2 regions of the Herbaspirillum sp. Her4 genome follow, and region 2 is predicted to be linked to the other one. Evidence: predicted binding sites of a transcription regulator. Region 2 holds the regulator's gene; the other holds the start of a gene.
The links. Region 2 encodes sigma-54, which starts transcription at its own class of promoters, with help from an activator protein. Its sites were predicted from a motif close to TGGCANGNAANCTGCTTT; they were not measured.

Region 1 (5,453 bases), 2.6 Mb from region 2:
GTTGGCCCAGTGCGGGTTGGACGGATTGTGGCGATAGTGCTTGGCCCACAGGGCCACTGCTATCTCGGCCATCCCCATCGGCATGCCCGGGTGTCCGGAATTGGCTTTTTGTACTGCGTCCATCGCCAGCGCGCGGATCGCGTTGGCCATCTTGTCGGTGGGGAGAGTGGAAATCATGTCGAGGTCAGAGTTTGCTGTACTGGGGGGCGCCGCAGGCGCACAAATCGGATGTTCAAGCCAATGCGCCGGCCCGGAAGCCCGGGTAACGGCGCGGGCCCGTATTTTACCAGAGTGCGCCGGGGGGATTAAAATTCGGGACCAGCCCCTGACCGGACTGACAACTTTTTTCATGTCTTTTTGATCTTCTTCCTCCAGGACCCTGCCCCATGCCCCGCTTTTACTTCCCGCACCCCCTCGGCATCGGCTCCGCCCTGGTCCTGCCCGAGCAGATTGCCCATCACATCCAGGTGCTGCGCCTGCAACCGGGCGATACCGTGACCCTGTTCAATGGCGAAGGCGGCGAATACACCGCCAGCCTGAGCACCCTCGAAAAGAAGCGCGCCCACGCCGAAGTGAAGACTTTTTCACCCCGTGAGGCCGAACTGCCTTATGCGCTGACCCTGGCCCAGGCCCTGCCTGAAGGGTCGAAGATGGACTGGATCGTCGAGAAAGCCGTGGAGCTGGGCGCTACCGCCCTCCAGCCGCTGGCCGCGCAGCGCTGCGTGGTGCGGCTCTCGGGTGACCGCGCCGAGAAGAAGCAGGCGCACTGGCAAGGCATCATCCATGCTGCCGCCGAGCAATGCGGCCGCAATCGCCTGCCGCATCTGGGTGAAGTCACCGACTTCAAGCGCTGGATCGCCCAGAGCGACCTGCATCGCCGCATCCTGCTTTCCCCGCGCGGGACCGAGCCGCTGTCAGGCTGGGCGCGCCACCATCCGCCGCAGGCCGTGACCGTCATGGTCGGCCCTGAAGGCGGCTTCAGCGAGGAAGAAGAAGACCTGGCCTGCGCCCAGGGCGCGCTGATGCTGTCCATGGGCAGCCGGGTACTGCGCACCGAGACTGCGGGGTTGGCGGCGCTGGCCGCCTTGAATGCGGTGTGGGGAGAGCTTTGAAGAAAGCTTCATACCGCTGATTTCCAGGCAGCTTGGCCGCAAAGCGTTACCGCGATTTGTTGAAGGAGTTAGGGCAATGAGCAAGCAACGATTTTCCAGCATCTGGGATGCCATCGAGGACAATCCGGAAGAAGCGGAAAACATGAAGCTGCGTTCCGTCCTCATGACGGCACTCAAGAACCACCTCACCCGCACGGAAATGAGCCAGGCACAAGCCGCCAAGCTCTTCGGGGTGACTCAGCCGCGTGTCTCCGACCTGATGCGAGGCAAGATCAGCCTGTTCGGACTCGATGCGCTGGTGAACATGGCCACGGCCGCCGGCCTGCACATTGAAATGCGTGTGATCGAATCTGCCTGAGTATCCCGGGGCTCCTCGTTTGACGAAACGCGCGCAGCCGCCCGGGTCTCAACCTTGTTGCCACGCAACACGGCATCGACGATCAATTTGCCTGATTCCCGTGCAGGCCGCCGCTACGGACGTCCAAGTTCGGCGCACGCCTCCCCATTTTGTCTCGCTGACAAAACTCTTCATTTCCCCTCGCACAACTTGCCTTACGGCACTTCGCCTCGCAAACCCGCGTGGTGAAGCCTTTTCCCGTTTTTCAGCCGCGTGACGGTCGAGCTGGCACGCCTCCTGCTTAAAGATATTCAATCTTGTATTCAAGTTTGAATATCCAATATGACCACCTCCCATGCCCTGCAGCAAGCTGCCCCCGAGGCCGCCCCGACCACCATCGCCGCCACCCTGGCGGCCTATCGAGAAGGCCGCAGCACACCCGGCAAGGTGGTGGCCGAACTGCTGGCCCGCATCGAGAGCGCCGGACGCGATGAAGTCTGGATCAGCCGGGTGCCGTCCAAACAACTGAAACAACAGGCCGCCGCGCTGGACCTGATGCTGCAGATCAAGGGCGAAGCCGTGCTGGAGAGCATGCCGCTGTTCGGCATCCCCTTCGCCGTGAAGGACAACATCGACGTGGCCGAGATGTCCACCACCGGGGCTTGTCCCGAATTCGGCCGCCTGGCCAGCGAGAGTGCCACCGTGGTGCAGCGCCTGCAGGCCGCTGGCGCGCTGCTGGTGGGCAAGACCAACCTGGACCAGTTCGCCACCGGCCTGGTCGGCGTGCGCTCCCCCTACGGCGCGGTACGCAATGCCATCAAGCCGGACTATGTCTCCGGCGGCTCCAGCTCGGGTTCGGCGGTGGCCGTTGCGCTTGGCCAGGTCATGTTTTCGCTCGGGACCGATACGGCCGGCTCGGGCCGCGTGCCGGCCGCCTTCAATCACCTGGTCGGCCTGAAACCGACCAAGGGCCTCATCAGCGCACGCGGCCTGGTACCGGCCTGCCGCACCCTGGATTGCATCTCCATCTTCGCCCACGACGTGGCCGATGCCTGGCGCGTGCTGTACAGCGCATCCGGTTTCGATGCCGAGGATGGCTATTCGCGCCGCCCTACCATGCTGGGCGTGAAGCGGCGGGGTTATCGCATCGCCATTCCCGAGCAATGTGAATTCTTTGGCGACAGCGTCGCCCAGGAAGCCTGGGAACGCAGCCTGGCGCAAATCGCCGCCCTCCCCGGCGTGAGCCTGGCGAAGATCCCCTTCGCCCCCTTCAGCGCGGCCGCGCAGCTGCTCTATCAGGGCCCGTGGGTGGCCGAGCGTCGCGCAGCGCTGGGCGACTTCTTCCTGGAGAACCCGGAAGCCATCCACCCGGTGGTGCGCCAGATCACCGCCCAGGCCGACGACTACGATGCCGTTGACAGCTTCAACGCCCAGTACCGCCTGGCCGACCTGCGCCGCCAGGCCGAAAACCTGCTCGAAGGCAGCGACCTGATGCTGGTGCCGACCACCACCACCTTCCCCACCATCGCCGAAGTCGAGGCCGATCCCGTGGTGCGCAATGCGCAGCTGGGCCATTACACCAACTTCGTCAACCTGATGGACATGTCGGCCCTGGCCATCCCCGCCGTATGGCGGCGCGATGGCCTGCCCGCCGGCGTCACCCTGATCGGCCCGGCCGGTGCCGATCACCTGCTGGCCGAAGCCGGTGCACGCCTGCAGCAGCAACTGGGCGGCGCGGCGCAAGCCGATGCCATTGCGGCCACCCCGCTGCCCTTCAATGAAAGCACCATCAAGGTCTGCGTGGTCGGCGCCCACCTGGCCGGCCAGCCCCTGAACTGGCAATTGCTGGAAGCCGGTGCGCGCCGCGTGGCCGTCACCCGCACCGCCGCCCACTATCGTCTCTACGCCCTGGCGGGTACCACCCCACCCAAGCCTGGCCTGGCCCGCACCGAAGGCGCCGGCGCCGCCATCGCAGTGGAAGTGTGGGAAATGCCGCTGCGCCAGTTCGGCGGCTTCGTCGCCGCCATCCCGGCCCCGCTGGGCATCGGCACGGTGGAGCTGGCCGACGGCAGCAGCGTCAAGGGCTTCATCTGCGAGCCGGCCGGCATTGCCGGCGCGACCGACATCACCCACCACGGCGGCTGGGTCAACTACCTCCATTCGCTGAACTGACACCCTCACCACGGAGCTGCTCATGAAAAAGAACAACCCCACCGCTGTCCACGATGCCAACCGCCGCAGCTTCATCGCCAAGGCAGGTGCCGTCGCCGCCACCGCCGCCATCGCGGGTGCGCCGGCCATTCTCCGCGCGCAGACGGTGCCCATCCGCATCGGCTACTGGCCGGTGGCCGCCGGGCTGCCCTTCTACGCCGCCGTGGAAGCGGGTTACTTCAAGCAGGCCGGACTGGAAGTGCAAGTCCTCAAATTCGCCGGCGCCCAGCAGGTGATGGAAGCCATGCTGGCAGGCCGCGCCGATGGCTCGGCCAATGGCACCGGGGCCGGCAACCTGGCCATCGGCGAGATCGCCCAGCCGGGCCTGTTCAAGATCTTCGCCACCAATCCCAGCAATGCCAAATACGTTCTGGATGAATTCCTGGTGCCCAAGGACAGCCCAGTCAAATCGATCGCCGACCTCAAGGGCAAGAAGGTCGCTTCCGGCCCTGGCATCCAGAACGTGACCCTGGCCAAGACGGTACTCGAACGCGCCGGTGCCACTGGCGCAACCGTAGTTGAACTGCCCATCGGCCAGCACGTCGCTTCGCTGGCGGCCGGCCAGGTCGATGCCGCCTACACGCTGGAACCGACCGGCACCGTGGGCCGCATGAACAACACCACCCGCGTGCTGGAAGCAGGCGTAATCGCCAAGTACATCCTGGGCGATCCGATGGCTCCCTGGCACGGTGGCGCTGCTGCGCTGACCACCGAATTCATCAAGAAGAATCCGGAACTGGCGCGCAAGTACATCGCCGCCTATGCGCGCGGCATCGAGCTGGTGCGCAGCAATCCGGACCAGGCCCGCACCTACCTGAAGGGCTATACCGCCATCGAAGGTTCGCTCACCAATGAAGTGCCGCTGGCAGCCTACATGCTCTACAACGAATTCAAGCCCAGCGACCTGGCCTACTTCCAGAAGTTCTACGACCTGTTCGTCGAGAAGGGCGTGTTCTCGCAACGCATCGTGGTCGACAACCTGATCTACAAGGGCTGAGGCCATCATGAACGAGACCATCGCTTCTGCCGTGACCGTGGCGCCCAAGCCCGCCGCCCCGGCGTCCACCGCTGCGCCAGCGCCCAAAGCGCCGCGCAAGGCCCCGGCCCTGGGCCGCCTGCTGCCCATCATCGGCCCCATCGCGCTGTTCGTGATCTGGGACCTGGTGGTGCGCGCCGGCTGGATCAAGGCCATCCTGCTGCCCCCTCCGGAAGCCACGCTCATGGCCATGCTCAAGGGGCTGGCCGGGGGACCGCTGCTGCTGGACTTCACCGTCACCGTGATCCGCACGCTGGAAGCCTTTGCCATTGCCGCCGTGCTGGGGCTGCCCATCGGCGTGCTCCTGGGCAGCAATGAGCGCGCCTATCGCAGCGTGGAATTCCTGATCGATTTTTTCCGTTCCACGCCCTCCTCCGCGTTGATCCCGCTGTTCCTGCTGATCTTCGGTGTCTCCGACATCAACAAGGTGGCCATCGCAGCCTTCGGCGCCTTCCTGATCGTGCTCTTCAACAGCGCTTACGGCGTGCTCAATGCGCGCAAGCAGCGGGTGATGGCGGCCAAGGTAATGGGCGCTTCGCGCTGGCGCATCTTCTGCGACGTGCTGATCTGGGAAAGCCTGCAAGCCAGCTTCGTCGGCCTGCGCAGCGCGGTCTCGATGGCACTGGTGATCGTGATCGTGGCGGAGATGTTCATCGGCTCCGAAAACGGCCTGGGCCACCGCATCATCGATACCCAGCAGGTCCTGAACGTGCGCGAGATGTATGCCGCCATCCTCTCGGCGGGCGCATTGGGCTAT
Region 2 (5,453 bases):
GCAGGGGCGGGAAGATCACGCCGCCCATTTCGGTGACGGATGTCATGTTGCGCAGATGGGCCAGATTGAACGGGGTCTCACGCACCATCAGCACCAGCCGGCGGCGTTCCTTGAGCACCACATCCGCTGCGCGGGTGATGAGGTTGTCGGACAGACCATGCGCCACGGCGGCCAGGGTCTTCATCGAACAGGGCGCCACCACCATGCCGGTGGAGGCGAAGGAGCCGCTGGCGATGCAGGCGCCGACATCGCGCACGTTGTGCACCACATCGGCCAGCGCTTCTACATCCTTGCGCCGCATGTCCAGTTCCTGATGCAGGTTGAGTACACCCGCTTCGGACACCATCAGGTGCGTTTCCACCTGGCCATGCTTGCGCAGATGCTCCAGCAGCCGCACGCCATAGATGGCACCGGTGGCACCGGTGATCGCAACGATCAGGCGCTGGCGCGGCTGGCTGGAAGAACTGCTCATGAGTCAGTCAGGCAAGTAAAACTCAGCCCTTGATCAGGGTCTGCAGTTCGCCGGACTCGTACATCTCGGTCATGATGTCGGAGCCGCCGACGAATTCACCCTTCACGTACAGCTGAGGAATGGTCGGCCAGTTCGAGTATTCCTTGATGCCCTGGCGCACGTCCGGGCTTTCCAGCACGTTGACGGTGACGATGTTCTCGGCACCGCTGGCCTTCAGCAGCTGGATGGCCTTGCCGGAAAAGCCGCATTGGGGGAACTGTGCAGTGCCCTTCATGAACAGCACCACGGGGTTTTGGGTCACGGTTTCTTTGATCCAGGATTGGACGTCGCTCATGGCTGTGCCTTTAAAAATGGGATTGCCCGACATTATAGGGAAAAGCCGGCGGGCGCGTTGAAATCGCCTGCATGCTGGTGGCCTGTCTGAACGGGCAAAAAATTGCATCGAGGAAATGATTTATATCGTATGCAAATTCTTGTGTCGAAGATGAGGGTGCCGTGAAGACATTCAAGCCGTCCCTTGCATCATCGTCAGCAGCGGCGGTGGAAAAGTTGCTTTACGCAATGATTTATATCTTTTCCACAGGCTTGGCCAGTTCGGCGGCCGCAAATGAAAAAGGGCGCTTGCGCGCCCCTTCCTCATGAAATTCGGCTGGCTTTCTCAGCAGCCTTGCGGCTGCGAGGTGGCTTGCCGAGGGTGTCCTGGCTTATGCCGCTCCGGCCACCGCATCCTCCGGCGTTTCGTCCGGCAGGCGCTTGGCCATGGAGTGATGCTCCTGCAACTTGTCCTTGTGCTTGATGACCTGGCGATCGAGCTTGTCGATCAGCGTGTCAATGGCAGCGTAGAGGTCGTGTGCGATGCTTTCCGCATGTAGATCCTTCCCCTTGATGTGGACGTTGATTTCCGCTTTTTGGCGCTTTTCCTTTTCTGTGAGTTTATCTACGCTCAGGATCACGCTGACGTCGATCACGTTGTCGAAATGGCGCTTGATACGCGAGAGCTTGCTTTGCACGTATTCCCGGATGGCGGGGGTCAGTTCGAGGTGGTGTCCACTGATGGTCAGATTCATACAAGACTCCTATCGTGAAGTCACTGGAGGTTCGTGCAATCGATCCTGCTGCAGCTGTACCACGGGCACGGTCTTCGTGTCGGATGGCGCGGGCATCAGTCGGATGCTTGCCTGAACACAGCAACGGTACTGCAGAAAAACTGAGGAAAAACTCAGAGGGACTTGCGGAGATTGACCGGCGGAATCTTCAACACTTCGCGGTATTTGGCGACTGTGCGTCGCGCGACCACCATGCCTTGTTCTGCCAGCATATCCGCAATCTTGCTATCGGATAATGGGGTCTGCGGGTTCTCGGCTCCTATCAACTGTTTGATCAGCGCCCGTATCGCGGTGGAGGATGCTTCACCTCCGGTTTCAGTCGCGACATGGCTACCGAAGAAGTATTTCAACTCAAACATTCCATGCGGAGTGAGCATGTATTTCTGAGTCGTCACGCGAGAGATGGTGCTCTCGTGTAGACCCAGTGTATCAGCAATTTCACGCAGCACAAGGGGGCGCATGGCGACTGCCCCATGTGAAAAGAAGTTTCTTTGACGTTCCACAATAGCCTGCGCGACGCGCAAAATTGTATCGAAACGTTGCCGCATGTTCTTGATGAGCCACTTGGCTTCCTGCAACTGCGACGACAGCGAACCTTCTCCCTTGGCTTGCTTCAATGCACTGGCATACATCGCATTGACGCGCAGCTTGGGCATGACCTCATGGTTGAGCATGACCTGCCAGCCGTTCTTTGTCTGCTTGACAATCACGTCCGGCACCACATAGTCCGAGGCATCACGCGCGAATTCCGCACCCGGATGCGGACGGCACTGGCGGATCACGGCCTGCGCTTCACGCAGGTCTTCGTCATCGCAATCCAGTGCCTTCTTGATCTTGTTGAAATCGCGTTGTGCAAACAGCGGCAGGTAATCCTCCACGATCCTCAAGGCCAGCTTGCGCGTCACGAAGGGAATCTTGGGCAGGCGGCGGATCTGCAGGGCCAGGCATTCGCCGGCACTGCGCGCACCGACACCCGCCGGGTCCAGGCTCTGCAGCAGCTTGAGCGAAATCGACAGCTCTTCCATGTCGATGCCCAGCTCTTCGGGCAGGCGCGCGTGGATGTCTTCCAGCGGCTCTTCCAGATAGCCGCTCTCGTCGAGCGCATCGGTGAGCAGTTCCAGCAGCGCACGATCACGCAGGGTGCGTGCGGTCACGCGGATCTGTTCCAGCAGGTGTTCGCGCAGGGTCAGTTCGTGCGCTTCGAGTTGTGGACGGGCATCGTCATCGTCTGGCGACTTGCCGCTGCGCGCGACGTCGTCGAAGCTCCAGTCGGCATCCCCCGTGACACCGGCTTCCGGCGCGTTGTCCTGGTAGTCGAAGCTGGAATCGCCATCGCTGGCGGCCGGGGCCGCTTCGCCGCTGCCTTCGTGACTGGTTTCGGCAACGCCGCTGGAGGGCGAACTGGAGACCGCGCCATCGGCCAGCAGACGTACCGAATTGTCGAGCGCGTCGTCGAGGCGTTCCAGCAGGGGATTGTCGGAGAGGATCTGTTCCAGTTCCTGGTGCAGTTCCAGCGTCGACAGTTGCAACAGTCTGATCGACTGCTGCAGTTGCGGCGTCAATGCGAGGTGCTGCGAGGTACGTAACTGGAGCGACTGTTTCATCTGTCTTTCTGAAAGCGGCGTGGCCCGCTGGTTGCTCTGCCGGTCGTTGCGTATTGCGTATTACGTGATGCGCACTCTGTATTTCTTCAAGCGTATCGGGCAAGCCGACTGCACCGCTTACATGCGGAAATGCTCGCCCAGATACACGCGGCGCACCGACTCGTTGGCGATGATCTCTTCCGGATTGCCGCTGGCCAGCACCGTGCCCTGGTTGATGATGTAGGCGCGATCACAGATGCCCAGCGTTTCGCGCACGTTGTGGTCGGTGATCAGCACGCCGATGCCGCGTTCCTTCAGGAAGCGCACGATGCGCTGAATCTCGATCACGGCAATCGGGTCGATACCGGCGAACGGTTCATCCAGCAGCACGAAGCGCGGATCGGTGGCCAGTGCGCGGGCGATCTCGACGCGCCGGCGTTCACCGCCCGAGAGCGACAGCGCCTGGCTTTCGCGCAGCTTCTCGATCTGCAATTCGTGCAGCAGGTTGTTGAGGCGGCCTTCGATTTCATCGCGCGAGAGCGGCTTGCCCTCTTCCCGGCGCAGTTCCAGCACGGCGCGGATATTGTCTTCCACCGTCAGCTTGCGGAATACCGAGGCTTCCTGCGGCAGGTAGGACAAGCCCATGGTGGCACGCTTGTGGATCGGCATGCGCGAAATGGACGCGCCATCGAGGTCGATCTCGCCACCATCGGAAGGCACCAGTCCCACGATCATGTAGAACGAGGTGGTCTTGCCGGCCCCATTGGGGCCGAGCAGGCCGACCACCTCGCCGCTGCGCAATTCCATCGAGACATCGCGCACTACCTGGCGCGCGCCATAACTTTTCTTCAGGCCGCGAACGACCAGCGAGCTGACTGCCATCGTTACTGATCCTTTCCGCTGTCGCGACGCGTTGCAGGCTGCGCGGCGTTGTTCTTGCCCGCGGGCTGGGCCGACGGGGTGGCCGGCGCGGTGCTGCCTGCCGGCGGCGGATTCTTGGGCTGGATCACCGCAGTGATGCGGCCTGCGCCCGGCTTGCTCTCGCCGGTGGCGGTGTTGTTCACGGAATAGAATTCGGCGCGGCTGTCGTAGGAGATGAATTCGCCGTTGACTTCATCGGTGATGCGATCGCCGTCCATGCGCTGGATGTGCGCGCGCTGGAACAGCTTGGAGATTTCGGTCTGCTCCGAATACTCGATGCGCTCGGCCTGGCCTTCGATCCACAGGTTGGGACCGCCGTCACGCTTCTGGCGGAAGTTGGCCAGCGCGCCCGGGGCCGCATACAGCACCGCATTTTCATAACCGTACTGGTCGGTCGTCAATACCACGCGGCCGGCCTTGATGATCAGCGTGCCGCGGGTCATGACCACGTTGCCGGTAAAGGTCTTCACCTGGCGCACGTCATCGTAGACCATCTGGTCTGCCTCGATGTTGGTCGGCTTGGTGGAGTCCGCCTTCTCGGCGTTGGCCACGCCGCACACGGCAGCCAGCATCAGCATCGGCAGTAAGAATGAGCGTTTCATTGGGTTCCTGTCTGATCGGTTCTTGGCGTTTTTATCCCGGAGTCATCCGGCTTAGCGTTTCTTCGGAGTGGGCTCGTAATAGCCGCGGACATTGCCGAACAGCTGCACCACCTGGGTCGCATTGTTGGCCACCATGCCCACGCCGTTCAGGCGCGTGGTGCCCATGGTCATGGCCACCGGCTTGTCGGTCTTGACGATTTCATCGTCAGGCAACAGCAGCAGGTATTCCGAGACCAGGTGCATCTGCTCGCGGCCCTTGTAGGGCGCGCGGATGGCATTGGCGTTGCCGTACATGTGGATCTGTGTCTGGTCGTCGGTGACGCGCGCGGTATCCGAGTAGAGCTCCATCGGTGCCTGGTTCTGGTCCAGGTTGTGCACCACCGGCTTGGTGATCTCGAAGGAGTCATCCGTGGGGTAGTGCACCATCTTCGTTCCCGCAACGTCATAGCGCGGCAGACCGGTCGGGCCCATGCGCACGTAGTTGAAGTTTTCCAGGTAGTAGTCGGGTTTGCCGCGCGGGCGCTGCGCCGGTTGCTGGTCGCCCGCAGCCCGCATGGCCTGCATCACCCAGAAGCTGCCCAGGGCGCCGGCGATCAGGATCACCAGGATCACCGCCAGGCGGATGCGCTCGGCGTTGCGTTCTCCGCTGCGCCCGCTCATGCCAGGTACGGCGCGAGGGCCGCCTCGTAGTTGCCTTGTGCTGCCAGCACCAGGTCGCAGATCTCGCGCACGGCACCATGGCCGCCGCTGGCCTGGGTCACGTAGTCGC

Region 1: a site for sigma-54 is predicted at 1,736-1,753, ahead of atzF (allophanate hydrolase). Genes of this name have one in related genera too.

What each region holds. Positions count from the first base shown of each region.
Region 1 covers NZ_CM176330.1:2,672,400-2,677,852, reverse strand. The annotation lists gene tkt (transketolase) at 1-225, opposite strand, end outside; gene ACWFUC_RS12110 (16S rRNA (uracil(1498)-N(3))-methyltransferase) at 387-1,112, shown strand; gene ACWFUC_RS12105 (helix-turn-helix domain-containing protein) at 1,189-1,470, shown strand; gene atzF (allophanate hydrolase) at 1,792-3,621, shown strand; gene ACWFUC_RS12095 (ABC transporter substrate-binding protein) at 3,644-4,657, shown strand; gene ACWFUC_RS12090 (ABC transporter permease) at 4,665-5,453, shown strand, end outside.
Region 2 covers NZ_CM176330.1:93,417-98,869, reverse strand. The annotation lists gene ACWFUC_RS00435 (UbiX family flavin prenyltransferase) at 1-472, opposite strand, end outside; gene grxD (Grx4 family monothiol glutaredoxin) at 495-806, opposite strand; gene ACWFUC_RS00425 (hypothetical protein) at 968-1,114, shown strand; gene hpf (ribosome hibernation-promoting factor, HPF/YfiA family) at 1,177-1,539, opposite strand; gene ACWFUC_RS00415 (RNA polymerase factor sigma-54) at 1,692-3,182, opposite strand; gene lptB (LPS export ABC transporter ATP-binding protein) at 3,300-4,043, opposite strand; gene lptA (lipopolysaccharide transport periplasmic protein LptA) at 4,046-4,684, opposite strand; gene lptC (LPS export ABC transporter periplasmic protein LptC) at 4,736-5,344, opposite strand; gene ACWFUC_RS00395 (KdsC family phosphatase) at 5,341-5,453, opposite strand, start outside.